DNA from 3 places in the Pseudarthrobacter sp. 1C304 genome. Region 2 is predicted to be linked to each of the others. Evidence: riboswitches for the same ligand, from Rfam matches in the RefSeq annotation. Region 2 holds a riboswitch; each other region holds the start of a gene.

The links. A riboswitch is a leader RNA that binds a small molecule or an ion and turns the genes downstream of it on or off. The one in region 2 is predicted to bind cyclic di-AMP.
Region 1: it holds a riboswitch for cyclic di-AMP, as region 2 does, so the genes downstream of both, ACTWQD_RS03760 (hypothetical protein) here and ACTWQD_RS08730 (NlpC/P60 family protein) in region 2, are expected to answer to the same signal.
Region 3: it holds a riboswitch for cyclic di-AMP, as region 2 does, so the genes downstream of both, ACTWQD_RS13120 (M23 family metallopeptidase) here and ACTWQD_RS08730 (NlpC/P60 family protein) in region 2, are expected to answer to the same signal.

The regions. Positions count from the first base shown of each region.
Region 1 covers NZ_JBQQCH010000001.1:790,224-800,275, forward strand. The annotation lists gene ACTWQD_RS03745 (phosphatase PAP2 family protein) at 1-69, shown strand, start outside; gene upp (uracil phosphoribosyltransferase) at 82-717, shown strand; gene ACTWQD_RS03755 (VOC family protein) at 811-1,188, shown strand; gene ACTWQD_RS03760 (hypothetical protein) at 1,283-2,056, opposite strand; cyclic di-AMP (ydaO/yuaA leader) riboswitch at 2,055-2,215, opposite strand; gene ACTWQD_RS03765 (ATP-binding protein) at 2,359-3,984, opposite strand; gene ACTWQD_RS03770 (response regulator transcription factor) at 3,988-4,728, opposite strand; gene ACTWQD_RS03775 (winged helix-turn-helix domain-containing protein) at 5,354-6,217, shown strand; gene ACTWQD_RS03780 (dodecin family protein) at 6,363-6,566, shown strand; gene ACTWQD_RS03785 (SixA phosphatase family protein) at 6,622-7,149, shown strand; gene ACTWQD_RS03790 (hypothetical protein) at 7,303-7,875, shown strand; gene ACTWQD_RS03795 (EamA family transporter) at 7,957-8,898, shown strand; gene ACTWQD_RS03800 (hypothetical protein) at 8,868-9,593, opposite strand; gene ACTWQD_RS03805 (TetR/AcrR family transcriptional regulator) at 9,627-10,052, opposite strand, start outside.
Region 2 covers NZ_JBQQCH010000003.1:249,108-259,159, forward strand. The annotation lists gene ACTWQD_RS08700 (DUF5671 domain-containing protein) at 1-1,413, opposite strand, end outside; gene ACTWQD_RS08705 (hypothetical protein) at 1,353-1,871, opposite strand; gene ACTWQD_RS08710 (DUF5129 domain-containing protein) at 2,024-3,481, shown strand; gene ACTWQD_RS08715 (DUF1918 domain-containing protein) at 3,489-3,695, opposite strand; gene ACTWQD_RS08720 (serine hydrolase) at 3,767-4,798, opposite strand; gene ACTWQD_RS08725 (dihydrofolate reductase family protein) at 5,011-5,598, shown strand; gene ACTWQD_RS08730 (NlpC/P60 family protein) at 5,656-6,408, opposite strand; cyclic di-AMP (ydaO/yuaA leader) riboswitch at 6,414-6,583, opposite strand; gene ACTWQD_RS08735 (hypothetical protein) at 6,786-7,055, shown strand; gene ACTWQD_RS08740 (DNA alkylation repair protein) at 7,105-7,755, opposite strand; gene ACTWQD_RS08745 (DUF222 domain-containing protein) at 8,075-9,634, shown strand; gene ACTWQD_RS08750 (GYD domain-containing protein) at 9,693-10,013, opposite strand.
Region 3 covers NZ_JBQQCH010000006.1:164,318-174,369, reverse strand. The annotation lists gene ACTWQD_RS13155 (helicase-associated domain-containing protein) at 1-904, opposite strand, end outside; gene ACTWQD_RS13150 (hypothetical protein) at 915-1,148, opposite strand; gene ACTWQD_RS13145 (cold-shock protein) at 1,327-1,710, shown strand; gene ACTWQD_RS13140 (DUF3027 domain-containing protein) at 1,720-2,325, shown strand; gene ACTWQD_RS13135 (MFS transporter) at 2,370-3,668, shown strand; gene serC (phosphoserine transaminase) at 3,723-4,850, opposite strand; gene ACTWQD_RS13125 (metal-dependent transcriptional regulator) at 5,115-5,810, shown strand; cyclic di-AMP (ydaO/yuaA leader) riboswitch at 5,970-6,183, shown strand; gene ACTWQD_RS13120 (M23 family metallopeptidase) at 6,188-7,006, shown strand; cyclic di-AMP (ydaO/yuaA leader) riboswitch at 7,143-7,312, shown strand; gene ACTWQD_RS13115 (NlpC/P60 family protein) at 7,623-8,405, shown strand; gene ACTWQD_RS13110 (HNH endonuclease) at 8,624-9,124, shown strand; gene mobA (molybdenum cofactor guanylyltransferase) at 9,204-9,908, shown strand; gene ACTWQD_RS13100 (DUF6457 domain-containing protein) at 9,892-10,052, shown strand, end outside.

The DNA of each region.
Region 1 (10,052 bases), on a different contig from region 2:
GACACCGGTACCACCGCGCGCGACGTCGGCGCCCGGGGTTCCACGGGTGGGCCGCCGCCCGCCGGGTGATAGTTTTGACCCATGCGCACTTTCGTTGTGGACCACCCGCTGGTCGCCCATAAGCTCACCGTTCTGCGGGACAAGAACACCCCGTCCCCGGTCTTCCGCCAGCTCACCGAGGAACTTGTCACGCTCCTGGCGTACGAGGCCACCCGCGAAGTCCGCACCGAACCCGTCACCATCGAAACTCCGGTGAGCACCACTGTGGGCACCGCGTTCACCAAGCCCACCCCGCTGGTGGTCCCCATCCTGCGCGCGGGGCTCGGCATGCTGGAAGGCATGACCAAGCTGGTCCCCACTGCCGAGGTCGGATTCCTGGGCATGGCCCGCGACGAAGAGACCCTGGACATCATCACCTACGCCGAGCGCCTCCCCGAGGACCTTACGGACCGGCAGATCTTCGTCCTGGACCCCATGCTGGCCACCGGCGGCACCCTGCGCGAGGCCATCAAGTTCCTCTTCAAGCGCGGAGCCTCCGACGTCACCTGCATCTGCCTCCTGGCCGCCCCCGAGGGCCTGGCCAAGCTGGAGGAAGAGCTGGCCGACGCCAACGTGACGATTGTCCTGGCCTCTATCGACGAGAAGCTGAACGAAAAGTCCTACATCGTTCCGGGCCTGGGCGACGCCGGCGACCGCCTCTACGGCGTGGCCGGCTAAGCACCCACATGGTCCCGGAGCCCGCCCGCGGCGGGCCGCCGGGACGGCGAACAGCCCTACCGTAACCCTCGCCACGGGGCTAGCCTGTGCCCCATGGACTGGAAACTCGAACTCATCTTTGTCCCGGTGTCCGACGTCGACCGCGCGAAGGATTTCTACGTCAACAAGGTGGGCTTCAACGCCGACTATGACGAGCGGCCCGCGGACGGCATCCGCTTCGTCCAGCTGACCCCGCCGGGGTCCGGCTGTTCCATCGCGATCGGTGAGGGCCTGAACAACGCCCCGCCCGGCACCGCTCCAGGGCTGCAGCTCGTGGTCAGCGACATTCAGGCCGCGCATCAGCAGCTGAAGGACAACGGCGTGGACGTCAGCGACATCGACGTCCAGGACTGGGGCCACTTCGTCTACTTCGCCGATCCCGACGGCAACAAATGGGGCGTGCAGTACATCCCCAACCGCCCCAACGGCTAGGCGGCCCAAGGGAGACGCAAGCCCAGGGAAACCGCAGAAACGCGCAGGGCCCCGGATCCAGTGGATCCGGGGCCCTGCGCAGCCGCAACGGTGTCTAGTACCAGTTGTTGGCGTAGTGGAAGTTCAGTGCGCCGCACGGCGAACCGTAGCGGTCCTTGACGTACTCCAGGCCCCAGTTGATCTGGGTCCGGTAGTTGGTCCGGTAGTCAGCGCCTGCGCTGGCCATCTTCTCAGCGGGCAGGGACTGCACCACGCCGTAGGCGCCGCTGGTGGGATTCGTCGCCGTCGTCTCCCAGTCCGACTCCTTGGTCCAGAGCTTCATCAGGCACTGCATCTGGCTGGGAGCCCAGCCGTAAGCGCCCAGCTGGCTGGCCGCGTAGGCCTGCGCGCCGGCGGGGTCGTTGACGGCAACCGGCTCAGGAGCCGGTGCCGGGGCCGCTGCAGGAGCGGGTGCGGCCGGAGCAGGGGCCGCCGGGGCGGGGGCTGCCGGCGCGGCAGGAGCTTCGGCGGGCGTCACCTCGGCGGCCGGGGCCGCGGCGGGGAGATTGACCTGGTTATCGACCCGGACCCGCTCAAAGTCGAGCTGCGTCAGAGGATCCGCCGTCGCGGCGGTGGAACTGCTGGCGGTAGCGTTGCGGGCGGCCGTCTCGGAGGCCTGCCCGGCCGCGCCGACCCCCACCAGCACTGCGCAGGCGGCGGCCACCACGGCGGCCCGGCGGCCCGTGGCCCCGAAGTTCTTGACCCACCTCGATTTTGAACGCGTCCGGGTTGATACGGGTGCGGCCGGTTCGGCGCGGTGCCGTGAACGCTCAGTGTGGGTCTTGCGTGCAGCGCCGTCAGGGCGCGAATGTGCCTTGAAGTCAGTCATGATCGCCTCTCAACGCCTGCGGAGTTAGCTGTCGGGTTCGGATGAGGTCATCCGGCCGCACGGAATCTCACGTGTCGGCTTCACCCCAAGGGTGCAAGATGCAGAAATGCCCGGGAACTCTGGGTCCCCCGCCTCTGCCTTATCCAGCGGAATCCGGGAGGCGGCAGAGTTTGGCGTACATCCGGATATGCGGCCCTAGCGATGGCCACACCCTAAAAACGGTACAGGACCCCGCCGCTCAAGTCACATTTTGGTAACGGGGATCACGGCTGCGGCGTTGCGCCTTGCGACGCCGGCGCGGCTCAGGATTCCGTCTTGGCCGCGGGTAACCGCACCGTGAACTCGGTCCGGCCGGGAACGGACGTCACAGTGACCGTGCCGCCGTGGGCCTCGACGATTGACTGCACGATGGACAGCCCCAGCCCGCTGGTTCCTTCTGCCGACGCAACAGGGGCCGACGCAACAGGGGCTGGCGCCGGCGCTGCCGGGGCCGGGGCGGCCGGCAGTCCCGGGGCCGAGCCGGCTGCGGGCAGCCGCGGCGGGCGCTGCGGCACGTGCGCCACAGGCTGCCGGCTCGGTGCCGGCGTCGTGACCGCCACGGGATTCTTCCGGGAAGCGTCCGCCCGGGTGAAGCGCGCAAACACCCGTCCCACAAACTCGGGGGCGATCCCGGGGCCATTGTCCGTCACCCTGACCACGGCGCTGCCGTCCGGAGCGCGCTGCACGCCCGTCACCACCGTGGTTCCCGGGCCGGTGTGCTTGCGCGCATTGGAGAGCAGGTTGGCCAGCACCTGGTGAAGCTGCGTCGCGTCGCCGCGGACCACCACCGGCTCTTCGGGGAGCTCAAGGTGCCAGACGCGGTCCGGCGCCATCACCTTCTCGTCACTGACCGTCTCAACCGCCAGCTGGGTGAGGTCCACATCGCTGAGTTTGAGCGGCTGCCCCTCATCCAGCCGGGCGAGCAGGAGCAGGTCCTCCACCAGGGTGGTCATCCGTTCAGACTGGCTCTGCACACGGGCCAGAGACTTCTGGCCGTCGGGGGTGAAACGCTCGGTCATCCGCATCAGCTCGGTGTAGCCGCGGATGGCCGTCAGGGGCGTGCGCAGCTCATGCGAGGCGTCCGCCACGAACTGGCGGACCTTCATTTCGCTCTCCTGCCGCGCCTGCAGGGCATTGGAGACGTTGTCCAGCATCAGGTTCAGGGCATGGCCCACGCTGCCCACCTCCGTGCCCGGATGCGCAGCCGACTCCGGCACCCGGACAGCGAGCGCCACCTCCCCGGCGTCCAGCGGCAGGCGCGAGACCTGGGTTGCCACCTCAGAAAGCTGATCCAGCGGCTTCATGGTCCGGCGGATCAGGGCCGTTCCGGCCAGGCCGATCACCAGCAGACCGCCGGCGGACACGATCACCATGGTCCACACCAGGGAAGCCAGTGTGTTCTGCCGGTCCGCGAGGGGGAGGCCGGTGATAATCACGTCGCCGTCGGGTGCCTTCGCTGCCACCAGCCGGTAGGCGCCGGCGGACAACGTCCTGTTGAGCGGTTCGCTCCCCGGGCTGAGGCCCAGGAGCGCTTCGTCGTCCTCGTCGGTGAGGGGTTCGCGGGTTCCGTCCTCGGCGAGGAACCCGGAGCTGCGGACCGAATCATCATCGATCCTGGCGTTGAGCGTGCCGATGCGTGCCTCGAGGGGGTCGGCGCGGCCGCCGGAACGGCCAGAGTCGCGCGCGCGGGCCGCCGCCTGCAGCAGCTGGTCGTCGAGCTGCCGGGTCAGGAAGAAGTCCATGGAGGCGTAGCTGACAATCCCTACCGCACCGCAGATGGCCACCAGCAGGGCCATGGCGACGAGGACCAGCCGGGTGCGCAGGTGCCAGGTGGACGGATTGCGCCAGTCGGGCCCGGGGGGTCGGACGGCGCCGGGGTGGTGGGGCACGGATCAGTCCGCCGGTTTCAGGACATAGCCGGCGCCCCGCACGGTGTGGATCATCGGCGGGTGGACGGCGTCGACCTTCTTGCGGAGGTAGGAGATGTACAACTCGACGATGTTGGCCTGGCCGCCGAAGTCGTAGTCCCAGACCCGGTCCAGGATCTGGGCCTTGCTGACCACCCGCTTCGGGTTCTCCATCAGGTAGCGCAGCAGTTCGAACTGGGTGGCCGTGAGGTGCAGTTCTTCGCCCGCGCGCCGCACTTCGCGTGTGTCGATGTTCAGGACGAGGTCACCCACCACCAGCTCGGCGGTGTCCATCGCGGCCACCCCGGAGCGCTGGACCAGCCGGTGCAGCCGCAGCAGGACCTCCTCCATGCTGAACGGTTTGGTCACGTAGTCGTCCCCGCCCGCGGCCAGCCCGGTGATGCGGTCCTGGACGGCGTCCTTCGCCGTCAGGAACAGCGCGGGAACCTCCGGCGCAAAGGCACGGATCCTGCCCAGCAGCTCGACGCCGTCGAACCCGGGAAGCATCACGTCCAGCACTAGCACGTCGGGGCGGAATTCCTTGGCAAGCTTCACCGCTTCGGGGCCGTCGGCGGCGACGGCAACGGACCACCCGGCCATCCGCAGGCCCATGCTCATCAGCTCGGAGAGGCTTGGTTCGTCGTCCACAACCAGGGCGCGGATGGGTGAGCCGTCCGGGTGCGTGAGCTGGGGGAGGTTGTTGGTCATGGAGTGCGAGGTGGCCATGGGACTACTCTCCGATCTGCCGTTGAGGTGCTGCTTTGGGGATCCTGTGCGGCGCCTGTGAATCCCAGCCTAGCGAGCTGTGCGCGCCGGAACCCGGGGTGCGGGGCGGAATTTCGCAACGGCGGGCGTGCCCATCATGTGGGACGGCGGAGGCCCGGAGGTAAGCATGCGAAGGGTTTGGCGGTTTCGGCTTCCTGTGAATGATTGCCCGGAATCGGCGTGTTCGGACGAAGGATGTTCGGCAGTATTCGCTCTGGCGCGCCCGCAAAGCAGAACGGATGTTATTTAATCCGCGTCGCAGAATTGTGATCTGTGCGACACTCGGCGCTTTCGTCTCGCATGGTGGACTTTCCGGTCCATTGTTACTTGCAAGTTTTCATTGTTACGTTGCACACTTCAATTGTGAACAAGAACTCAACAGCACCTGCAGCCGCAGTTTTTTGGATCAGCGCACCCGCTGGTACTGAAAAGCGCTGTTGTCGAATGCACGCCTAACTTTTACACCCCAGGAGTTTCTAGGCATTCGCCCCCAGCCCAGCGTCGGGCGCCCCTCCCCAGTTTTCATTGCGGGGACACCAGCATTCGAGCCGCGATGACGGCCATTTCACATTGAGGTAAGCAATCCATGACAGTTGCATCCGGATACGTCCACATCTCCGTCCGTAATGCCAGCAAGGCCGGCCAGGCCTCCGGCATCCGCCAGGGCTTCAGCGGCCGGGGCTCGTTCGCCCCCGCCGGATCCGGCGCCAGCTTCCCCGCTCCCGGCTACGCCCCGCAGGGGTACAACCCCAACTCCTACGGACAGCTCCGCGCCGTCCCGCCGGCGCCGGTCACGGCCCCCACCCCCGTGATTGCCCCCGGCGAAGGGAGCCCAGTGCGCCCCGTCCCCAGCGACAACGTCGCCCGCGGTTTTGTGCTCTACATGGGGATCGATGAGGAAACCGCGGCGGCTGCCGGCACCTCCATCGCCAAGCTTGCCCAGGAAATCAGGGCTTACGCCCAGTCCCTCGTGTCCGGTGCCGAGAGCTACGCCGCCGTCGCCGTTGCGCCGGCCAGCGCGCCGGGTTCCGCGCTCGACGTCGTCCGCTCCACCTTCGGTGACCCCACGGTGGGCGCCCGCCAGCGCTCCGAGTCCGCCCGCCTGCAGCAGCCGCAGGACCCGCGTCCTTCCGGCGTGCTGATCGACCTCGCCCGCCGCGAGGTGGCGCTCGACGGCGAATCCCTGAACCTGACGTTTAAGGAGTTCGAGCTCCTCAACTACCTCGTCGAGAACGGCACCCGCACTGTTGGCCGCGACGAGCTGCTGGAAGGACTCTGGCGGAACGCCGAAGAGGTGCCCAACGAGCGCACCATCGACGTCCACATCCGCCGCCTGCGCTCCAAGCTGGGCCGTCTGGCGAACACCGTGCGCACGGTCCGCGGCCAGGGTTACCGCTTCTACGAGCACCCCGAAGTTGTGGTCTGGGCCGCTCCGGAATACTCCATCTAGCCTTCACCACAGCGCAAAAGCGCCCGTACCCCGCCGGGGTGCGGGCGCTTTTGCGTTGGCGGCCGCCTGGCCGCCGTCGGGCCCTGTTGCGTTGAGTGGGTCCGGCGTAGTCTCGGAGCGTTGGGCCGACTATTGGGAGGAAGACATGTCAGTTGCACGGATTACTACCCTCAGCGCGAACTCCAAGACCTCGTTCGATGCTGCCATCAAGGAAGGCGTTGACCGGGCCAACAAAACCTTGCGCAACGTCACTGGGGCGTGGGTGAAGGAACAGAAGGTCGAAATCAACGACGGCGCGATCGTGGCGTGGCACGTTGTGCTGGAAGTGACCTTCGTCCTTGAGGACTAAACGGCCGCGGATGGGATGCGCGCCCGCTGACCACCTGCCGCACTAGGATTGGTCCATGAGCGCGCATCACATCAAACGGCTGGTGATCATGCGGCATGCCAAGTCGGATTGGCCCGGCGGCGTTGCGGACCACGACCGGCCGCTTGAAGAGCGCGGCCACCGCGATGCCCCGCAGGCCGGCAAATGGCTGGTGAAGCATGGCGTGGTCCCCGACTTCATTCTCTGCTCCAGCGCCTTGCGCACACGGCAGACGTGCACATGGGTGTGCAGTGAACTGGGCGACAAAGCGCCGACGCCGAAGCTCGAGGACGGGCTCTATGCGGCCTCGGCGAAGCGGATGCTGACGGTCATCAACCACGTCCCGGATACCGTGACCACCCTCATGGTGATCTCGCACATGCCCGGCGTGCAGGACCTGGCCATGCACCTTGCCTCCCGGGACTCGGACCACGACGCCTACATGGACGCTGCCACGCGGTACCCCACGAGCGCACTCACCGTCATGGAGACGGAAAAGACCTGGGCCGAGCTGGACGGCCAGGACGCCAGGCTCACGCATTTCAAGGTTCCCCGGGGCAAGTAGCGCAGCTGCGCTCCGGCACGGCCAAGGCGTCCGTCCTGATCTCCCCGTGCATAGCCGCGATCTTCCGATGCATAGTCATGCCGGCGTTTCTGCGGTTTACTGATGCTGTTTACTCGTGGACTTATGGCGATCGGGAGAAAAGGCGGATTCACCGTGGATTCAGGACAGCTCATCGGGCTCATCATCGGCATTGTTGTAGTGATCGCGATCGTGGTGGTGGCCACCATGCTCAGCCGCAAGCGCAAGGTCGAGGCGGACCGCAACAAGGCAGTCGAAATGCGGGAACAGGCCAAGGCCGAACAGCTCAACGCCAGGGAGCGTGAAGCCCAGGCTGCCCGGGCGGAGGCCGACGCCAAGCAGGCAGAGGTGGAGGCTGAGCGGCTCCGGGTTGAAGCAGCCGCACGGCAGCAGGAGGCCGACAAGGTCCAGTCCGGCGTGCAGGAACAGCTGCGGAAGGCTGACGAGCTGGACCCCGACGTCGCGACCTCCAGACGGGATGCCCAGAACACCGGCACCGAGGAGCTCCGCCGGGACCGCAGCGCCCGCAACCCGGCCACGGGCGAGCAGGCCGCCACCACTAGCGGGAGCCAGACGCCGGGAACCCAGGCGCCGGGAACCCAGACGCCGGGAACCCAGACAACGGGAACCCAGGTGCCGCCCGGCTCCGCGCCCCGGGAACCGGTGCACACCGATGAGCCGCGCGGCGACAATCCCCGCAACCTCTGAGTGCCCGGCCGCGCCGGCGAATTTCCGGCGCGCAGCCCCTGAACGGCGGCGAAGCAGGGCCGGAACGGGCATAGTGGCAGGGTGAACCCTCGCCATTCCGCCCTGGCCCTGCTCGTCGCAGTGCTCTGGGGCGTCAACTTTGTCGCGATTGACCTCGGCCTGCACCCGCCCGGAGCGGAGATGCCGCCGCTGTTGTTCGTGGCGATGCGGTTCATCCTGGTGGTTGTTCCGTGCATCTTCTTCATCCGAAAGCCCGACGTCGGCTGGAAGGCGATCATCGGCGTCGGGCTGTTTATGAGCGCCGGACAGTTCGGGCTGCTCTACCTGGCCATGGCCCTGGGCATGCCGGCCGGCCTGGCGTCACTCGTGCTGCAGGCGCAGGTGCTGTTGACCGTGCTCTTGGCCGCGGGCTTCCTGGGTGAGCGTCCGAGCCGGCGGCAGTTCGCGGGCGTGGTGCTGGGCGTCGCCGGGCTCGCGGTGGTTGCCGTCGGCCGGAGCCTGGTGGCACCGGTGTTGCCGCTCATGATCGTGCTGGCCGCCGCGCTGTCCTGGGCGGCCGGCAACATCGTTGCCCGCAAGGCGAAGGCGGCGTCGGGGCTGGGGCTGGTGGTCTGGTCAGGGGCCGTGGTGCCGGTGCCGCTGCTGGGCCTGTCCCTGCTGGTCGACGGTCCGCCTGCCGTGGCGCAGGCCCTGGCCGGAGTCCAGCCTGTCACCCTGCTGAGCGCGCTCTACACGGCCATCTTCGGTTCCCTCGTTGGCTACGGAATCTGGAACCGGCTGCTGGGGCTGTACCCGTCCTCCGCCGTCGTTCCGTTTACCCTGCTGGTGCCGGTGGTGGGAATGACCACGGCGTGGCTCGTCCTGGGCGAAGTGCCCACCCCCGCGGAAATCACCGGCGGCGCACTGCTGCTCGCCGGGGTCGCCATTGCGGTGCTGCGGCCCTGGGATCCTCGGGCGCGGGCCGTTCGACGGCGGGACCGCCCGCCGCGGGATCAGCGGCGGGTACCCGTCCGGGCCGACTGAGTCTTGGCTGGCTGGGACCGTGCTGGCTGGGACCGTGCCGGCTGGGACCGCGCCGCGGTGATGGCGGGTTTGGCGGTTCCTGCTTTGGTGGTGCCTGCCTTGGCGCTCCCGGACCTGGCCGCGGGGCGTGCAGCCGTCCGGGATGCGGCGGCCCGCGGTACGGCCGTCCGCGGTACGGCCGTCCGTGGTGCAGCGGTCCGTGGTGCTCCGGGTTTGGGGGCGGCCGGCCTGCCGGCTCCCGGCCTGGGTGCCGGCCGTCGGGCCCCCGCGGCAGGCCTGCGCCGCGGTGGCGCGCCCGCGCCGCGGGGGCGCCTTCCCCTGGCCGGCAGGACGGTCCCGGCCACCAGCAGCAGCAGCGCGGCTGCGCCGAAGCCGGCGGCGAGATAGAAGTAGAGGTCCGGATGCTCGGAATCCACCGGGGCGGACATCGCGTCCGGATCGGCGTTGAAGGCCAGGCCCCACTGCCGCAGGAACGCGATGCCGAAGGCAATGAACAGGATGCTCCCGATTCCGCTGGCCGCCAGGGTCCGGTGCCGGCGGCGGATGACCACCTCCGAGACGCAGGCCACGTAGGCCGCCGCGGCGGCCGTCAGGAACCACAGAAATACCGTCTCGTGGAGTGTGATGCCGGCCAGGGCCAGGAGCGCCAGCGCGGCGAGGAACGCGCCGATGGCGATCTTTCCGCTGTTACCCATGTGGCCCATGTGAACAATCATCCCCGATCGGGGCTACTTCACGATGTAGCCGCGCATGGACGCCATGATTGCGGCGACACTCTGCTGGCGGGTCCGCTCCGGGTGGTAGGTCTGCCGGTCCAGGCCCACCACGAAGCAGGCACCGAAGACGGCCGTCTCCAGGCTGCCGCGGGATACGCCCGGATCCACCGGGTAGGCGGCGGCCACCGCATCGATCGCCGCGCCGATCACGGCGAGCAGCTGTCCCCGGAGCTCGGTGAAGGTGTCCTGCCACTCGCTGGGCGTCCGCCAGTTCTCGCTGACCCACAGCCGGGCGAAGGAGGGGTAGTCGTCCATGAAGTCCATGGCCTGCCCGATCATGTCCTCCATGGCCGTGAGCGGGTCCAATGACTCGTCCTTGACGCTCAGCAGCCGTGCCAGCAGGATGTCCACGCCGTGCCGCAGCAGCTGCGCGATCAG
Region 2 (10,052 bases):
CAGGCCGGTGGCCACCAGCAGGCCGAGCGGGGCGCGGATCCGCTCCACGAGGCTGCCGCCCGAGAGGTCGCCCAGGAAGTACTCGAACATCCGGTACCCGATCACCAGGAGGGTGATCACGGCCACCACGGCGCTGAGTCCGAACACCACAATGAGGTAGACCCGCCGGGCGTTCAACCAGGCGGCCGGAGCGCCCGCCTTGCCGGGGCCCGCCGGGGTGGTCCGGTCGAGCGGTTTCCAGGACAGCCACCAGACCGGGCCGCCCACCAGGAGCGAACTGATCCCGCCCAGCAGGAGCGTGCGCGCCCCGGAACCCGCCAGCGGGGTGGCCGCCATGGCGAGGGTGGCGTTCACGATCACGCCGATGCCCGAGGCGGCGGCCACCAGGGCCACCCCCGAGGTCACCAGCCGGCTGCCCTGGCGGATGGTCTCCGAGCTGTCGCGCGCCAGCCCGCGGTGGTACACCCACACGAGCGAGCCGACGGCGGCAGCGGCGATTGCCGGAGCCAGCGGCTCGAGCAGCACATCCATCGCGTCGGTCCGGTCAAAGGCGAGCCGGAGCAGGACGAACAGCACAACGCCCGCGCCTCCCAGCGTCAGGACCCCTGCGCCCAGCACCCCGACGGCGATGAGGGCCACACTGGCGAGTCCGCCGCGCAGCCGGCGGCCGCCGTCGTGCTTCCAGTGCCACCACCAGACCAGTGCCCCGCCTGCGGCCCAGATCACGGACTGCAGGGCCGAGACCCACCATGGCTTGCCTACCGTCGCGGCGGCCGTCGCCCCGCGGAGTGCGGCGTCGAGCAGGGTGGACAGGGCCGCGATGGCACCGCCGGCACCGATCACCAGCCCGAAGTATGCACCCAGCAACGTGGGCACCTCGACCAGGTCGAGCGGACGCTTGCGGGGATGCCGCCACATCCAGCGGTGCCAGCCCCAGACCCCGGCCCAGACCACCCCGGCGGCCAGGGACGGGCGCCACTGCTGCGACTGGCCTGCGATCAGAGTGGACAGCGCACTGAGCAGGTTGGTGGTCGCCACCACCAGGGAGACCACGTATGCCCCGGACACGTAGAGGCCCCAGCCGACGGATGCCCGTTCCGTGTCGTCGGCAAGGCGCCGCCAGACCACCCACCACAGGAGCGCGGCGAGGGGCCCGCCGATCAGGGCGAAGGCCAGCGAACGCGCCAGGCCGGCGACGTCCGCCGTCGCCAGTTCGGTGCCCGCCACCAGCAGGCGTTCCAGCAGTCCGCTGAGTCCGACGGCGGCGACCACCACCAGGGCGAAGAGCAGCAGATACGTGATGAGCCGGCGGACGGTCCGCTGGGCCGACCCGGCAGCAGCGTCGGCGGTCATCACTTTGCCGCCGGGACCGGGCATACCGTCAATTGCCAGGGTGCGCTGTCGATGAGCCATTTGTCCCCCGTCTTGACCAGGTCAAAAACGTCTTCAATCTGGTACTCGGAACTCCCGAAGGGACCGCCGCCCTCGGAGACGGTGATGAGCACTTTCACGTCGGCGGACGTGGGCCGTTCGGTGGTGGAGACAAGGGTGACGCGGAGGTTGTCCCCGGGCATCCGCTCCATGTAGCCGCTGCAGCGGCTCTTTGCGGCGTCCGTCAGGTAAGCCGCTGCGGCGGCCTCGTCCCCCTCGATGGCGGCGGCGGAATACCGCTGAACCACCCCGGCAGGAGTGGCCTCGTCCACCGGCGCCGGCTCGCCGCGGGTGAACACAACGATCAGGGCAACGACCACCAGGACCGCGATGGCTGCAAGGATGGCGTAGAGGGTGCGGTCCGGCCGGTGGCGGGCGGGCTCCGGGGTTGCTGCCGGCGCCGGCTGGTTCGGCTCGGGTTCTCTCGCCTCTGGACTCATGCCGCCAGTATGCGGCAGGGAGGACCCGCCGTCACGGTGTCTTTAGGCCCCAATCCGCCCTGACCTGCTGTTTCACCGCCGCGGGCCGCCCCCTGACGGCGGTCCGGCCCCGGCGCATCGACGCCGCCTGCGGCACGCACTACCCTCAAGAAATGGGAATCGTTCGGAAAGTCCTGGGTGTCGTCCTGCTGGTGGTGATCGGGCTTGCGGGCACCGGGCAGGCGGCACTGGCCGTTCCGCCGGCCGCGATTGTCGTAGAGGACCGGGCCGGGGTGCTGGACCAGAACACGCTGGTGCCCGCCGTGCAGGCGATCGAGTTCTACGAGCCCACCACGGTGGCCGTCTACACCTACAACGGCTCCGCCTCGGACAACCTCAACGAAGAGGTCCTGCGGTTTGCCCGCGCCGAACGCCCCGAGTGGATCAGCGCGGACGGGCAGAAATGGGCGGACGGGCTCTTCATCTTTGCCCTGGATCCCGTGGGCCGGCATGTGGGGACGTATATGGGCGAGGACCGCAAGGTCTCGCCCGAACAGCGCGAGGATATCCAGAACGCCTCCAAGGAGCTCCTGCGCGATGCCCAGTGGACGGACGGCACCATCGCCGGCATCCAGCGTGGGGCGGAACTGATCAACCAGCCCTGGTACCGGTCCACGGCCTTCCTCGTCACGGCCTGGACGTCCGTGGTCCTCGCCGTGGGCGGCGCGGCCACCTGGCTGATTGTGCGCTGGCGGACCAGGGTGGACAGCCGGAAGGAGCTGGCCCGTGGAGACGCCAGCTACGCCAACGTGAGCATGGATCTGCAGGTCACCGAGCTGAATGCGGGCACCATTCCGGAGGCCTCCCGCTACGGAAGCACCGTGTTGGAGAAGCACCGGACGTTCATGGCGAAGTACAACGCGGCCACCGCGCTCGCCAACCAGGTCCACGCCCTGTCGCCGAAAGGCCTCAGCAGGCGGGCGAACCTGAAGCTGGTCCGCAGCTACGCCGACGCCGCCGCCGAGCTGGACGCCCTGGACGACGTCATCGCCGACACCAACGCCCTGCTCAACCGCGGCTCCGCCTGGGCTCCCGCCTGGGACCGCCAGCTGGCCCCGTACCGCGCGGACCTGGCCGCCATCGAACAGATGCTGGCCCGGAAGCATGCCGAGGACGGCTCCGCGACGGCGGCGGCCCTGCGCGCCTTCCGGGACCAAAGTCACCGGGACCTGGAACGGTGGACCGCGGAACTGTCAGACGGGTCCATCACTCCGGAGACCGCCCTTGACCGGCTGCGGGACGCGCGCACCCACCTATCAGAGCTGCTCAAGAACCACGCCGACACGGTCATCGAGGGGTTCGCCAAAAACGAGAAGGAAGCCAGGCTTATGCGCCGGGACATGGAGGACGCGCAGGCCGGCAGCAAGGACCGGCACGGGCGGACGTATGAGCCCAGCATCCTCGGCACCGTCTACCCCGCGTACTACTTCTTCTCCGTGCCGACGTTCAACTCCGGGTTCAATACCGGCGTCAGCAGTGTCAGCAGCGCCCGCGGGGGCGGCGGCAGCACTACAGGCTACGGTGCCAGCGGCGGAAGCTTCTCAGGCTCCGGCAGTTCCTCGAGCTTTTAGCCCCGGGTCAGGCCGTCGTGCCGTGCTCACCCGTACCGCGCTCGACGACGAAATCGCCGCCGGGGAACAAAATGGTCTCGTGGCCGTCGTCGAACCTGACGTGATAGGGCGGCGCTCCGTCCGCACCCTTGACCTCAAGGATTTCCCCGTGCCGGTCCGATGATTCCACCGTGGTGCCACGGATGATGATGCGGTCTCCCTGTGCTGCCTTCATGGCAATCACCTCCCTCCTTCAGACTACGAGGCGGGTCCGCTTTGGGGAACGGACCCGCTCGTCAAAAAGAGCTAAAAGAGTCCCGCGGTGACGGTGCCGGTGAGCTGGTGGATGACATCGGCCCGTGCCGCCATGTCAGACATGTCCCGGCCTTGCGTGTAGACCACAAAGACAAACGCCCGGTCCCCCTGCACCAGAATGCTCGCGTCATGGAGGTTGCCGTTGAGCAACCCGTATTTGTGGAAAACGTCCACCCCCGGAGGCGCGGCGGCCGGAATCAGGGTCTCGTAGTTGGTGTTCTGCATGTAGGACAGCAGTTGGGCGGTGTTCTCGGCGTTGAGCAGCCGGCCGCTGTACAGCCCGGACAGGGTGGTCGCCATTTCGGCCGGAGTCAGGCCGTTCACGGTCCGGTCGTAGGGTATGCCCATGGACGCGGCGTAGTTAATGAGGCCCTTGTGGCCGACGGCAGCCAGGATCAGCGCCCACGAATCGTTGTTGCTTTGTTGGACCATCTGCCGGATCTGCTGGCCTGCGGTGGACGCCCCCATCTTGGCTCCCAGGGATGCCTTCCCCGTTTCCACCAGGTGGTAATAGGCCTCCGCCGCGAGGATCTTGCCGGTGCTGGCGGCGACAAACTTGGTCTTGGTGCCGTATTCGTGCACCACTCCGTCGCTCATGTCGACGAGGGCCACGCCTACCTTGTACGCGCTGTTGGCCTGGATGACGGCGTTGATTTCGGCATCGAGTGCCGGCCCAATGGTGGGCTTGGCGGGGGTAGGCGAAGCGGCCGCTGACGGGGATACTTCCGCCGCTGGCGCGGCGTCGGTGGATGTGGGACCGGTGGCGGACAGCGGGCTGGCCTCCCCGCCCACTCCCGGTGAGGCGGACGCGGTGGCTGAAGCGCCGGCGTCGGCAGAACCCCTAACTTGGATGGTGGCGTACACCGTCGCGGCAGAAATCAGTGCAAGAACGGTAACCAGCACCAGCAGGACCTGCGGGCGGATCCCGCCAAGGCGCCGGGCCACCCCCCATAGACCACCGCTGGTGGCGTCACGTGCATGCCGGCTGCTGCTGTAGTGCCGGCCGGGCCCCCAGGACTTCATCCGACCTCATTCCCGGCGCTTCGTCGGGCGCGCGATAACGGCTGCCGCAGACAAGATCGCAGGCATTCTGTTCCTTGAAAAGTACAAAACCGCGGCGCGGCTTCAAATCTATCGCATTCTGCCCCGGGTACCGCCCGAGTGCAAGGGGGAAGGCTTGTCGGTCCCCGCCGTATTCTGAAAGCCCCTGCCGGAAGAACAGCAAAGGAGCTCCGATGCGCAAGGCCATTGTCATGATGCAGGTTTCCCTTGACGGGTTCATCGAGGGACCGGGCCACGACCTGAGCTGGCACCGGGTCGATGACGAGCTGCACAGCCACTTCAACCATGAGCTCCGGAAGATGGGAATGTTCCTGGACGGCCGCGTGACCTACGAACTGATGGCTGATTACTGGCCGACGGCGGACCAGGACCCGGCCAGTACGCCCACGGAAGCTGAATTCGCCGCAATCTGGCGGGACATGCCCAAAATTGTGTACTCCTCGACACTGCCGGCGGCGGGATGGAACACCGAGGTGGTGCGCGACGTCGTCGCCGAGGACATCGCGCTGCTCAAGGCACAGCCCGGTGGGGACATGGCCGTTGGCGGTGCGAACCTCGCGGCAACCTTCCGGCGGCTCGGCCTGATCGACGAATACTGGGTTTACGTTCATCCGGTACTGGTTGGACGCGGCACGCCCCTGTTTGCGGAGGCGGATGCCTCCACGCCGCTCCGGCTGCTGGAGACCCGGACCTTCGGCAACGGCGTGGCGCTGCTGCGGTACGCGGTGGAGGCGGACACAGCACACGCAAAAGACCGGTGATCCGTTGCCCCCAAGGCAACCGATCCACCGGTCTTCTGCGTGCGGATGGCGGTGCTGCTAGCCGGCGCGGACGAACGTCACGGGGCCGGTGGCGGTCAGCCAGGACAGCGGGTGGGTCATGGTGGCGTTGACGCCGTTCATGCCGCCGCTGATGGCCTGGCCGTTGCCGGCGTAGATGGCAACGTGGCCGGACTGGACAATCATGTCGCCGGGCTGCGGGGTGGAGACAACCGTGCCGTACTTCATGAAGGCCATCGGTCCAATGTCACCGACCGGGATGCCGGCGGAGTTCAGGGCCTTCTCCACCACGGCGGTGCAGTCCTGGGTGATGCCGATCTGGCCGTACGCGACAGCCAGCAGGGTGGCGTTGACTCCGCCTGCTGCTGCCGGGGCTGCGGCGGCCGGGGCTGCTGCTGCCGGGGCGGGCGCCGACTGGACCTTGACGGTGGCCTTGGCTGCGGGGGCCGGTGCTGCTGCCGGGGCAGGTGCAGCCGGGGCCTTCGGAGCGGCGACGGGCTTCGGGGCCTCGACCACGGGGGCCGGCGTCGTCTCGACGGCCGGGCGCTCGAAGGTGATCTGGACTGCGGAATCCGCCATGACCGGTGCTACCTGGCCCTGGACGTCCACGGTCGACGCCGGGGAGGCGTCGCGCTCGGCCGGCGCGTCGGCTGCGTTGGCGGCCATGGCGCCGCTGAGCACCATTCCGGAAGCGGCGACGAGGACTGCGGCCTGGCGGCCGATGGTTCCGGCGGTACGGCGTTTGCTGCGAAGTTCGGCGCGTTTGGACGCACGGGTATTGCTAAAAGTCATTGAAAAGAGCCTCTCCCAATGCCTGCGAGGTGAGCTGTCGGATTCGGATGGGAGGCACCCGGCCGCACTCGGGCCCGAACATTGCGGGCCGTGCGGCTTCACCCCAAGACCCCTGGAACAGCGGGCCAAAATGTGGTTTCCCCGTCTCTGCCGGACGTTGCTGCGAGTTATCCCCTGGCCGCGGCAGAGTTAGGCAATCGGCTGGGGAGAGCCCGTCTCGGTAACAACAGGCACTTAACCACGGTAACGGAATGATCACGGAGTGTCACATCGAGGTAACGGCGGGGTGCCGGGCCGGCAGGTGATTGCCCATCGACGGCAAGGGCATCCGGCATAGGATGATGCCATCACCGTTCCCCCGAGGCGGAGGCCCGATCATGAACAATCCCGAGTTCAACCGGCATTGCGTCGCCCTGTGCCAGCTGCGGAGCGAGCCGCAGGAGGACTTCAGCGTCAACACTGAACTCCTGGTCCTGGAAAGTGGTGAAGTCCACGTTTCCACGTGGGACGCAGAGCCGCGCGACGGCGGTTTCGACGCGCACGTGCTCAACGACCGGGTGGATGCGCTCGGCTTTATGGTGGTCACCGATTGGGAATTCTTCGACGGGAAGGCCTACGCGGTGGTGGAGCGCCGGCCCGGGACCTGAGCCGGCCATAGAGCTGAGCCGGCCCGGGCCCGGCTGCGCGGCGCGAGGGTCAGAGATGCAGCTCGGGCCGGCGCCGGGCCATGTCGTCGACCACACGGGCGACCGCCTCCGCGGCGGCAGCGCCGCCGTCGTCCTCCACGTCCCGGCCGGACGTCGACGCCAGCACCAGGCGCGCATGGCGCGCGAACCGGGGCCAGTCCCCGGCACCTGCCCGGAGCGCGCGGAGCGGGGACAGCAGGGCGGCCCGGCGCAGCCAATCGTCGGGATCCCGCGCCCACCGGTCCAGGACGCTGTCGGCGCGCACCCTCCGGACGACGTCGAGCCGCTCCACCAGGGGGCCCACGACGTCGGTGGAGAGCGGGTCCACCAGCGCGGCCGTGCGTGCGCTCCGCACGAAGCCCTCGATCCGCGTCAGGTCCGTGTTGGTCAGGAGGCGGACTCTGGACTGCAGGAGGACGACGGCGGCGAGCCGGCGCTCGAAGACGGGCACCTCCCACAACTCGGAACTGAGCGCAGTGATGTCATCGTGCGTCAGTGCGGGATGGCGGCGGAGGGCATCGCGGACCGTGCCGCGGACCGCCCCGACGGAGGCGCCGTAATACCGGTGGTTGCCGCCGTGCCTCGCTTCGGCGTCCTCGGCGCGCTCCCATGACGACTCGCGCTGGAGCGCAGTGTCTATGAAGTCGCCGGCATCGCTCATTTCTTCATTCTGTCGCATGCCGGCGGACTTCCCGCGGTCGGGAACCTGCCGGCTGCCCACGGGAGCCCTGCCGGAGCCCAGGCGAATCCCAGGCGGGCGGAGCCTGCAGCGTGATGCCTGCGGCGTGAGGCCTGCACACCCGCGGCCTGGAGTCTGCCGGATCCCGGCCGGACCGCGTTGGTGGCGTGATGCCTGTCCGCCCGCGGTCTGGGACCTGCCGGCTTCCCCGCCGGCTCGCTGCCGGGCGGAGCTTGTAGCCTGTCAGTCTGGATGGATTGGCTCGTCGTTAAATGTCGTAGGTCAAAAGTAGCGTTGGATTATGGAGAACAGGCGGGATCCAGAGGCAGTTCAGCCGGCGGGCTGGACGGTCGTGGACGTGCCGCGGGTGGCCGTCGGCCGCCTCGAAGTGCCGGATTCGGGCAGGATGGGGCCGGAAGACGCCCAGCCGGGCCGGGCCGGGCACGAGGGCTCCGCCAGTGACAGTTTCGACCGTGAGAGTGCCGCGTTGATTGCTGAGATCCGGGAAATCGAGGACGAGAAGTCTGCGATGTCTGCCCGTCAGGCACGGCTGTCCGTCGCTTTCGATCTGGTCCAGCGCCGGAAACAGGCCGCCGCCGGGGTCCCCGCGGCGGAACTGGGCGCCGGGGTCGGAGCGCAGATTGCGCTGGCCCGGCGCGAATCCCCGGCCAAAGGCGGCCGGCTCCTGGGCCTCGCGAAAGCCCTCGTCACCGAAATGCCCCGGACCCTGGCGGCGCTGGAGGCCGGGCAGGTCAACGAATGGCGCGCCACCCTGCTCGTGCGCGAAACCGCGGCCCTGTCCGCGGAGGACCGGGCCGCCGTCGATGAAGAGCTCGCCGCCGACACCGGAACGTTCGACGGCGCCGGAGACCGGCAGATCATCGCCGCCGCGCGGGCCGCGGCCTACCGGCGGGACCCGCGCACCGTCACCCAGCGCGCCGCCCACGCCGCGACCGAACGGACCGTGACCCTCCGCCCGGCCCCGGACACCATGTGCTACCTCACCGCCCTGCTCCCCGCCTCCGCCGGCGTCGCCGTGTACGCCGCACTCACCCGGCACGCCGACACCGCCCGCGCCGCCGGAGACCCCCGCACCCGCGGGCAGCTCAAAGCCGACGCCCTCGTCGAACGCACCACCGGCACCCCCGGCGGGATCACCGGCGTCGAGATCCAGCTCGTCATGACCGACCGCACCCTCCTCCAGGCAGACGCCGAACCGGCCCGACTCCCCGGTTACGGCATCGTCCCCGCCGGATGGGCCCGGGAACTGCTCACAAGTGGAGGAACCGCCACGGGACCGGGAACCGGCACCGACCCGCACGAGGACCTGCGCATCTGGCTCCGACGGCTCTACACCACCCCGGGCACCGGAGACCTGGTCGCACTCGACTCCCGCGCAAGGCTCTTCCCGCCCGGACTCCGCCGCTTCATCACCGCCCGCGACGCCACCTGCCGCACGCCCTACTGCGACGCGCCCATCAGGCACCTGGACCACATCGTCCCCTGGCACGACGGCGGCGAAACCACCGCCACCAACGGCGCCGGACTCTGCGAAGCCTGCAACCACACCAAAGAAACCCCCGGCTGGCGGGTCCAACCCCGCCCGGGACCGCGGCACACCCTCAACATCACCACCCCCACCGGCCACACCTACCACTCCACCGCACCACCCCTCCCCGGCACCCCGTACGCCGAATCAATGCTGCCCGGCACTCGACACACCGGCCCCGTCCTGCCCGCAAGGCCGCTGGCAGACACAACCGCAAGGCCGACCCAGGACAGCACGAACCAGCGCCGCGAACTCCGGCGCCAGGCAAAATTACTTAGACGGGCCCGTCGCCAACGGCTGCCCGCGGCCTGACTCGCGGTCAGGCCGCGCGGAGAGCGCGCCCGCCGAAGAGTGCACCCGCGCCGACGGCCTACTGCCCCGGGGCCCGGTACGACGGCGTCTTCTTTGCCGCTGCGTCAAGATCCTCCGGCGTCAGGAGCGGCTTGAGGCGTACGTTCACCGAACCTGACGAGTTGATCAGGAGCGAGAGCGCGGCGGCATCGGACGGCGCCGGGACGTCAAAGACCCCCAGTACGTCTCTCTCCCCGAACGCGTAATAGAAACATTCGAGCGTTCCTCCCACGGACTTGAGGGCCTCGATCAGGGCATCGCGGCGTTTCGTTCCCCCTTCACGCATGAGGCCCTTGATGCCCTCGCCCACATAGTTCGCTTCGAACAGATATTTGGTCATGGCCCTTTCCGTCCTGTCATATCCAGGACCCGGGCAGCG
Region 3 (10,052 bases), on a different contig from region 2:
CGGCATTGCGGCGCAGCGCGGCCGAGGTGGACCCCAGCCGCGGCACCGGGGGAGTCAGCGCATACTTTTCGATGACGAAGCCGCCGCGCAGCGACACGCCGACGCTGTGCGGCAGCTCCACGTGGGCCGCATCCAGCGGGACCAGCAGCCCGCGGGCGAGGAGCCAGTCCACCGGCCCGACGTCGGCGGCCTCGTGGAGCACGGAGGCGCGCCGCTGCGCCTGGGGCACGGCGCCCATGGCCCAGTTTCCGAAGCGTGCCAGCAGTGCCGTGGTGCGTTCGGGGGCGGAGTCCAGGATCCGCCGGAGCGACTCCGGTGTGGCCGTCCAGTGCTGCAGCGACAGCGCCGCCTCCATGGGTGTGGTGGCCGGGGAGATCGCCGCGCCGCTCAGGTGCAGCTCAGTCACCAGCTGCACCACCCGCTGCGCGAAGGGCGGCTGGAGGCGCACCAGTTCGGTGTAGCTGCGCCCCAGCCCGGCCGGATAGATCCCAATCACATCCTTGAGGCTGCCGACCGGCAGGTAGTACCGCAGTTTTGGACCGGCCGGCGCCCCGTGCGGTGCTTCCGCCCGGTGGACCAGGGCCAGTTCCTGCAGCGAATGCAGCATCTTGTCGATCGAGGCCAGGGTGGAGCCGTTGATGAGCTTTTTCAGCATCGGGGCGGAGGCGCTGTGCCCGGTGTCCGTGTTGGTGCACAGGTGCAGGGTTTCGAGGACCTGCATTTGCGGGCGGTTGAGCCGCTCCAGCGCCCGCTGCACGCTGACGCGGCCGCTGGCCCGGGCGGCGAGGGCGGCGAAGTCCGGGACGCCGGGGGAGATGAGGTCCGGCCGCGCGGCGAACAGGGCACGCAACGAATCATCGCTGCGTGCCTGCAGTTCCTTGCTGAGCGCGCGGATCAGGGACATCGGTGCACCGTTACCCTTCGCCCGGGCCCCGGGTCCGGCGGCGGGCCGCGACGCCGTCGATCACGAGCACCAGCATCAGCAGGAACGCCAAGGGGAGCCCGTAGAGGGCCGTGGAGGTGATCCACACCGGTGACACTGCCTGGTTGAAGGCCATCACCATCACAACGCCGACGGCCGCGAGCGACAGGACGGCGGCGGCGGCCGCAACGATCAACAGCGGCCGTCTGAATCGCAGGGGAGTCATGAAGCTAACGCTAACAGTCCGGCTTGCCCCGCGCCCCAAACGGCCAAAGTGGACCGGGCAGGATAACCTTGAAGGAACAGACCAACACGGTCCGGGCAGTCATACCCTGAACCCGCACATCAGTGCGGATGCGGTGACCGCCGGCCGTGTCACCAGCAGAACGAAGAGGGTTGATTACGTGCCTACCGGCAAGGTCAAGTGGTATGACAAGGACAAGGGCTTCGGATTCCTCGCGGGCGAGGACGGCCAGGAAGTTTTCCTGCCGAAGTCCGCGCTGCCCGAGGGGGTAACCGAGCTCAAGGCCGGTACCCGCGTGGAGTTCGGGGTGGCGGACGGCCGCAAGGGCGCCCAGGCCCTGGGCCTGCGCGTGCTCGACAAGACCCCGTCCATCGCCAAGGCCAAGCGGCCCAGCGCGAAGGACCTCGCCCCGCTGGTACAGGATCTTGTCACCGTGCTGGACAACCTGTCCGGAACGCTGTCCGCGGGCAAGTACCCGGAAGGCAACAAAGGCAAGGCGATCGCCGCCGCCCTGCGTAAGGTTGCCGACGAGCTGGACGCATAAGGCCTGGCGATGACTCCGGACAACGACCAGACCGCTCCAGCTCCCGCCGGGGACCGCGGGGCCGGGGACAAAAAAGCCGCAGCCAAAGCGGGTTCCAAACCGCGCGCCGGCGTACCCGTCTGGCGGACCGGCAAACCCGACGCCTTCCTGGCCGCCGCCGTCGACGCCGCCCGGGCTGCCATCGAGGACATTGCCCCCGCCGACCAGATCGGCGCCCATCTTGCGGCCAAGAGCGAAGGCGACCGCCTGGTCACCCACCTCTTTGAATCCCGGCTACCCGGATACGGCGGCTGGCAGTGGTACGCCGTGCTGACCCGCAACTCGCGGTCGAAAGCGGTCACGGTCAACGAACTGGGCCTGCTGCCCTCCGCGGATTCGATCCTGGCGCCGGAATGGGTGCCGTGGGCCGAACGGGTGCGCCCCGAAGATGAACAGGGCGAAGAGGAGCCCGCCGCAGCCGCAGCGCCCCCGGAGGATGCTGCTGCCGCTGGCGACGAGGCCGCGTCCGGCGCGGACGTGCCCGACGGCGTGCCTGCAGACGACAGCTTTGGCACCAACGACGCGCCGTACGTCCATGACGAAGACGACGAGCTTCCCATAGCGCAGGCTGACTGACGGTTGGAACCAACCGGGGCGCGCCGCTGTGAGGGCTGGACATGATGTCCACCTTCAAGTCCCTGCACATCCTGAACTACCGGATCTGGTTTATCGGGGCGCTCATCTCCAACATCGGGACCTGGATGCAGCGCACTGCCCAGGACTGGCTGGTCTTTGACCATCTGACCAACCATGATGCCGGCGCCATGGGCGTCACCATGGCGCTGCAGCTCGGGCCCCAGCTATTCCTCGCCCCTGTGGCCGGGCTGGTTGCCGACCGGTTCCACCGCAAACGGCTCCTGGTCCTCACTCAGTCCGGGATGGCCCTGCTGAGTGCGGCCCTGGGCCTCTTGGTGCTGTCCGGGGCCGCCCAGCTGTGGCACGTCTACGGCTTCGCCCTGCTGCTGGGGGTGATCTCCGCCCTCGACGCGCCCGTGCGGCAGACCTTTGTCTCGGAGCTGGTCCGCGACGACTACCTGCCCAACGCGGTAGCCCTCAACAGTGCCTCCTTCAACGTGGCCCGGATGATCGGCCCCGCCGTGGCGGGCGTCCTGACCGTAGCCGTCGGCCCGGGCTGGGTCTTCCTGATCAACACGCTGACCTTCGTGGCGCTGCTGCTGAGCCTGTGGCGGATTCCCGCCGCCTCGCTGCGCCAGCTGCCCAAAGCCGCCCCCGGCAAGGGCAGGATCCGGGAGGGCCTGCGCTACGTCCGGTTCCGGCCGGACATCGTGGTTGTGCTGGTGGCGGTTTTCGTGGTGGGTACCCTGGGCCTGAACTTCGTGCTGTTCATCGCGGCCATGGTGGGCACCGAGTTCGGCCTCGACGCCGGCGCCTTCGGGCTGATGAATTCCATTATGGCCATTGGTTCCGTTGCCGGCGCCCTGCTGTCAGCCGGGCGTAAAAAGCCCAGGCTGCGGATCATCTTCGGCGCGGCCGGAGCCTTTGGGGTGGCCTCCGGCCTCGCCGCGCTGGCCCCCAGCTACTTCTGGTTCGGCGTGGCACTGATCCCCGTGGGGCTCTTCGCCATCACGATGATGACCAGCGCCAACGGCTACGTCCAGACCACCACCGACCCTGTGATGCGCGGCCGGGTGATGGCGCTGTACATGGCGATCTTTATGGGCGGGACCCCGATCGGGGCGCCGCTGGTGGGCTGGGTGGCGAACGTGGCCGGTCCCCGATGGGCCATGAGCGTCGCCGCGGCTTCCGGCCTGATCGCTGCCCTGATCGGCCTGGTGTGGATCGTCCGGGCCCGGCAGCTGCGGATCCGGTTCGACCGGCGGGCCCGCGGCCTGCGGCACTTCCGCGTGGTGTCCGCCGGTGCGGACGCTTCCAATGCGGACGGCGCCGCCCGGGACTGACCCGGACGGCGCCGTCAGACGCCCGTGCGGCAAGGCCGCGCGCTGGCGCTTCCGCTATTTCTGGAGTTCGCCCACAACGAAGTCGATGCATTCCAGCAGGGCGGAGACATCGTCCGGCTCGATCGCCACGAACGTGGCGATACGGAGCTGGTTGCGCCCCAGCTTGCGGTACGGCTCGGTGTCAACGATGCCGTTGGCGCGGAGCACCTTGGCGATCGCCGCGGCGTCGATGGAATCGTCGAAATCGATGGTGGCGATGACGTTGGAACGGTCCTCGGTCTTCGCCACGAACGGGGTGGCGTACTCCGAGGCCTCGGCCCACCGGTAGATCCGGCCGGCCGAATCGGCGGTCCGGGCCGAGGCGAAGTCCAGGCCGCCGTTTGCGTTGAGCCACTGCACCTGCGCGTCAAGGGTGACCAGGGTGGCCAGGGCCGGGGTGTTGTACGTCTGGTTGAGCCGCGAGTTGTCGATTGCAGTCTGCAGGTCCAGGAAGTCCGGGATCCAGCGTCCGCCGGCCTTGATCCGGGCCGCACGCTCCAGGGCCGCGGGGGAGAACAGGCCAAGCCACAGGCCGCCGTCGGAGGCAAAGTTCTTCTGCGGCGCGAAGTAGTAGACGTCCGCTTCAGCGACGTCAACGTCCAGGCCGCCGGCGGCTGAGGTGGCGTCGACCAGGACCAGCGAGCCGGAATCGGCGCCGGCCACACGCTGGACCGGTGCTGCCACGCCCGTCGACGTCTCGTTCTGCGGCCAGGCGTAAACGTCGACCCCGGCCTCGGCCCGGGCAACAGGGCGGGTGCCGGGCTCGGACGTGATGATGGAGGAATCCGCCAGGAACGGAGCCTTGTTGGTGGCGGCGGCGAACTTCGAGCCAAACTCGCCAAAGGACAGGTGCTGCGCCTTGTTCTCGACGAGGCCGAAACTTGCGATGTCCCAGAACGCCGTCGACCCGCCGACGCCCAGGATGACCTCATAATCTTCCGGGGCGCGGAAGAACTGGCTGAGACCGTTCCGGACCGAGCCCACGAGGTTCTTGACGGGCGCCTGGCGGTGGGACGTTCCCAGCAGCCCCGACGCCGCGGCGAGGGCTGCCAGCTGTTCCGGGCGGACCTTGGACGGCCCGGCGCCGAACCGGCCATCCTTGGGCAGGAGGTTTGCGGGAATCGTGATGCTGGTGTCGCTCACAGTGGCTCCAATTTTTTTATCTGGTACAAAGTGCGGCTCGGAAAGCGGCCCGACAGGGTGGCTGCCGCGGACCCGCATTTCATTCTGCCTGACTGTCCGGCGGGGCGGGCAAAAAGACCCGTCACAGTCCGGTCACTGAGATTATCCGGAGTAATTCAAAATAGGCTAAGCTGGCCTGCGAACGTACGGCGGCCCCCGCCAGGGCGCGCGCAGCACGCGGTACGGTGGGAACACGCAAGGACGGCGCTCGAGGAGCTGAGCTGAATGACGGATCTGATCGATACAACCGAGATGTATCTGCGGACCATCCTGGAACTTGAAGAAGAGAACATCGTTGCCCTCCGCGCCCGCATCGCCGAACGGCTGCGCCACTCCGGCCCCACAGTTTCCCAGACCATCGGACGCATGGAGCGCGACGGCCTGGTGGTTGTTTCCGGTGACCGGCACCTTGAACTGACGGAAACCGGACGGAAACGCGCCATTGAAGTCATGCGCAAGCACCGGCTCGCGGAGCGGCTCCTCGCCGACGTGATCGGGCTGGACTGGGCATACGTGCATGAGGAAGCCTGCCGCTGGGAACACGTCATGAGTGAACGGGTGGAGCGGCGGATCTTCGAACTGCTGGACCACCCCACCGTCTCGCCCTATGGCAACCCGATCCCCGGCCTCGCGGAACTGACCGGCCAGCCCGCCCAGCCCTTTGCCGACGGCGTCGTGAGCCTGCTCGACGCCATGGCCGGTTACGGCCCCGGCTCCCGGATCACCGTCAGCCGGCTCGCCGAGCCCATCCAGGTGGAGCCGGAACTGCTGGTCCAGCTCGACGAGGGCGGCATCCGCCCGGGCGCCTCGGTTTCGCTGGAGCGCGTGGGGGAATACATCTCCGTCCGGGTGCCGGACATCGAAGGCGCCCTCGAACTCCCGCCCGAGGTCGCGGCCCACGTCTTCGTCACCGTCGGTTAACGGCGCCTCACCGGCTGCCCCCCTGAAGCTCGTCGGACGACCTATGAGTTCTCCACAGGTCCGGTAACGGATTTATCTCTGGACGGCTTAATCGCCTATAGTTGAACACTAGTACCGATACCAAAGCGTTATCTGATCCGAAGCCGAGCTCTGCCAGCGGATCAGTAGCAGCGTCACTTTCTGGCAGGGGCGGGGGAACCACTTCCGGCTGTTTTTGCAGCCTTGGGGTGAAGTCCGTCAGCGGCAAGCTCACACCATATGAGGAATTCTCATGGATCCCTCTGTGCCTTGGCGCTTGCCACGGCGGACCGGGTCTTTGATCTCTCTGACCCGAATCCGACAGCTAACCTCGCAGGCTCTCCAGAGAGGAACCGTTATTGACCACCCAGACCGTCAGGGGCCGCCGTCGTGCGACCGGTCCCGCTCCGGAGCCGCGCCCGGTCGTCGCCATTATGGCGGACCGTCCACGTGACGCGCACCGTGATGAGCGCAGGGGCCGCCGCAGCCCGTTCCGCCAGGTAACTGACTTCGCCGCCGCGAGCGGCGTCGGGCAGAAGGCCGGCATCGCCCTCGCCGCCACGGGACTGGTCCTCACCGTGACCGTCCCCGCCACGGGACCCGTGATGGCCACGGACGCCGGATCTGCCGGGTCCGTTTCGGCCGCAGTCCAGCCCGACGTCACGGCCGGCGAGGCAAAAATTGACTTCAACCGCACAGCCGTAACCACCCAGGGTGATCCGGACGGAAAGCTCAAGCAGCTCCTGAGCGCGCAGTCCGTGGATTCGATCTCCCGGGCGGCCTCCGCCGGCAGCCTGGGTGCGCCCCTGGCCCAGCTGAAGACTGCATCGCCCTTCGGCTACCGGGTCAGCCCCATCACCGGCGGTTCCGGCGAGTTCCACCGCGGCCAGGACTACTCCGCCCAGTGCGGTACCCCCGTAGTTGCGGCTGCCAGCGGCACCGTGACCTTTACCGGATGGCACCCCTACGGCGGCGGCAACCGTGTAGTGATTGACCACGGCAACGGCCTCGAGACCACCTACAACCACTTGTCTTCCGACGCCGTCAAGGTGGGCCAGCAGGTCTCCCGCGGCGAGGTTGTGGCGATGAGCGGCACCACCGGCGCCTCCACCGGCTGCCACCTCCACTTCGAAGTCATGGTCAACGGCGAAGTCGTTGACCCGACCGGCTGGCTCTAACAAAGCTGATCGGACGCTCTCGCACTTCTGTGACACGCCGTGATCTGAATGTGACATTGAGCCCCAACTGTTGTACGTTTGACCCACGCCAACTTTTCCGAAGTTGGCGCTCTTGAGTGGATTGCCTAGCTCTGCCACCGCTCAAGGTCCGTTCGCATTACATCGTCTGGCAGGGGCGGGGGAACCAATTTTGGTCTTCGCAAGAAGACCTAGGGGTTAAGTCGCAAAGCTTCCCAGGAAGCAGCGCGGCCGGGTGACTCCCATCCGAATCCGACAGCTCACCTCGCAGGCATTGGGAGAGGCTACTTTCGTGTCTTCACGCCACAATGCTGCGCGCCACCGCGCTTGCGCGGCTCTTTCGAGCCCGCTGATGTCCGAAACCCGGAACGCCCTTGCCGGCGCCCGGACCGGATCTCACACCGCCGCCTCTATCTCTGTTGAGTCCGGCCCGCAGGCCATGCACCTGCACGCAGTTCCCGCTTTTGGCGCGTCTTCGCAGTACACCCTTCGCTAAGTAACCCATTTCAGGGGCGATCCGGCGTACCCCCAAGATGCCGGAGCGTCCTCAGCCCGCGCCTGAAAAGCGCGGACCCAGGATCACGAAAGAGAGAACTTAATGACTACTCGTGCAAACGCACGGCACCGCGCCGAGGTCACCAAGACCAACTCGCTTGCTGTCATTGCCAAGGCTGTCGGCGACAACGCCGGTGGCATGGGCCGCCAGGCCGCCGTTATCGCTGCAGCCTCAGGCCTCGTCCTGACCAGCGGTGTCGCAGCCAACGCTGCTGAGGCCAACGTCCAGCGCGAATCCACCTCGGCGTCCACGCTCGAGGTCCAGTCGGCCGCCCCCGCGACCATCTCGGCTGCTTCCACCATTGCCATCTCCTACGAGAAGCCGGCTGTCACCACCACCGCGGCTCCCGTCGTCGAGGCCCCGAAGCCGGTAGTGAAGGTCCAGGAGGCTCCCGCGGCCAACACGACTAACACCGCCAAGACCGCCAGCACCAAGGTCGCCGCCACCGCCACCGCCGCCGCAGCGGGCACCAAGGCTCCGGCCGCCGTCGCCAGCGGCATGGGCGCTACGATCGCCGCCGCTGCCTACGCACAGATCGGCGTTGGCCAGGACTGCACCCGACTCGCCACCAACGCCCTGGCCGCGGCCGGCATCAACTACCACGGCTGGCCGGCAGGTTACCTGTCCCTGGGCCGCACCGTCAGCGCCAGCGAGGCACGCGCAGGCGACCTCGCCTACTACCAGAACGGCGGCTCCGGCCTGGCCCACATCGCTGTCTACGTTGGCAACGGCATGGCCGTGCACGGCGGCTGGAACGGCGGAACCACCTCCCTGCAGAGCGTGAACGTCGGCTCCGGCCCGGTCTTCATCCGCGTCGGCGGCTAAAGAACCCCCAGCAACACCCAAGGACCCCTGCCTTTTGGCAGGGGTCCTTTGCGTTGCCGGGGCATGAACTTCAGCAGACAGTGACCGCAGCCGGAAAAAAATATTCGGCGAAACCGCATCTCCATGTTTACTCTTGTTTTGTCGATCCATAGCCCGACCATGCAGAGGGCAGCCGGCCCTCGTGCCCCTGGCGGGTGCGGCCGTGAAGAGGTATGCGGATGCGCACTCTCGTTCTGAATGCTGGATATGAGCCGCTGGCGGTAGTGACCTTCCGCCGGGCGCTGGTGCTCGTGCTGACCGGAAAGGCCAGTGTCGTGGCGGAAGGCGACGACCCCGTCGTCGGACCGCAGGACGTCCTGGGCCGGCCCTCGGTGATCCTCCTCAACCGCTACATCAGGCCCCGGTACAATACCGTCACTACGGTCAGCCGCCGTGGTGTGCTCCGCCGGGACGGGCACCGCTGCGCGTATTGCGGCAAAGCGGCCCACACCATCGACCACGTCCAGCCCAAGTCCAGGGGAGGGGCGGATTCCTGGGAAAACCTTGTTGCCGCCTGCCTGCGGTGCAACAACGCCAAAGGTGACCACACGCCCGGTGAAATGGGATGGAAGCTTGGTTTCAGTCCCGCGCCACCCAAAGGCACCACTTGGCAGATCAAGGAACTGGAGAAACCGACGCCGGCGTGGGACCCGTTCCTGCTGCCCGAATCTGCCGCCTGAAACGCCCCTCCGCCGGAACCTGCTGCCCGGCAGATCGATCCGCCCGGCTGTTCAAGCCAGCACGGGTTAGGCTGGGCCGGTGGAATTTGATGCCGTCATCCTCTCCGGAGGCCGCTCCTCCCGGCTGGGGGGCGTGCCCAAGCCCGCGCTGATGCACGACGGCGCCACCCTCCTGGAGCGGGCCCTGCAGGCAGCCGGCGGGGCTTCGGCCGTCGCCGTCGTGGGCCCCGACCCGGGAACGCTGCCCGAGGGTGTGCTGGCCTGCCGGGAGGACCCGCCCTTCACCGGCCCGGCCGCAGCGATTGCCGCTGGCCTTTCCGCTTTGGCCCGCCGTGCCCAGGACCGGCACCGCGCCCCTGCCCCGTACACGTTGGTTCTCGCCTGCGACATGCCCCGCGCGGAAACCGCCGTCCGGGCGCTGCTGGAAACCGCCGCCGAGGGTCCGCCGGGCGACGGGCTGATGGCAGTGTCGGCCGACGGCCGCCGGCAGCCGCTGCTGGGCCTATATGGCACGGCCGTGCTACAACAGCAGGTTTTGGACGCCGACCGGCGCGGTGCTCTCGTCGACGCCTCGGTATTCGCCCTTCTTGCTAGGCTGGACGTGCGGGAAGTCGGTGTCCCCGGCGGGTCCACGGATGATGTGGACACCTGGGACGATGCCGCCGCACTCGGGGTTACCGGACCGCCCGGCGTCCACAGTGGAGACATCCACGGACAGGGCTCAGCGTCCGGTGCGTCCGAGCTGAAATCGACCTTGGAGGCAAACAGTGAAAAGCCAGGATGAAACGCTGGAAGACTGGTGCCGCGCCCTGCTGCAGGCCCTGGAGCTGGAAGGCATCGAGGTTGATGTCAACGGGGTCCTGGCCCTGGCGGGAGTGGCAGCGCATTCAATCGTGCGCCCCGCCGCGCCCCTGACCACTTTCATCGC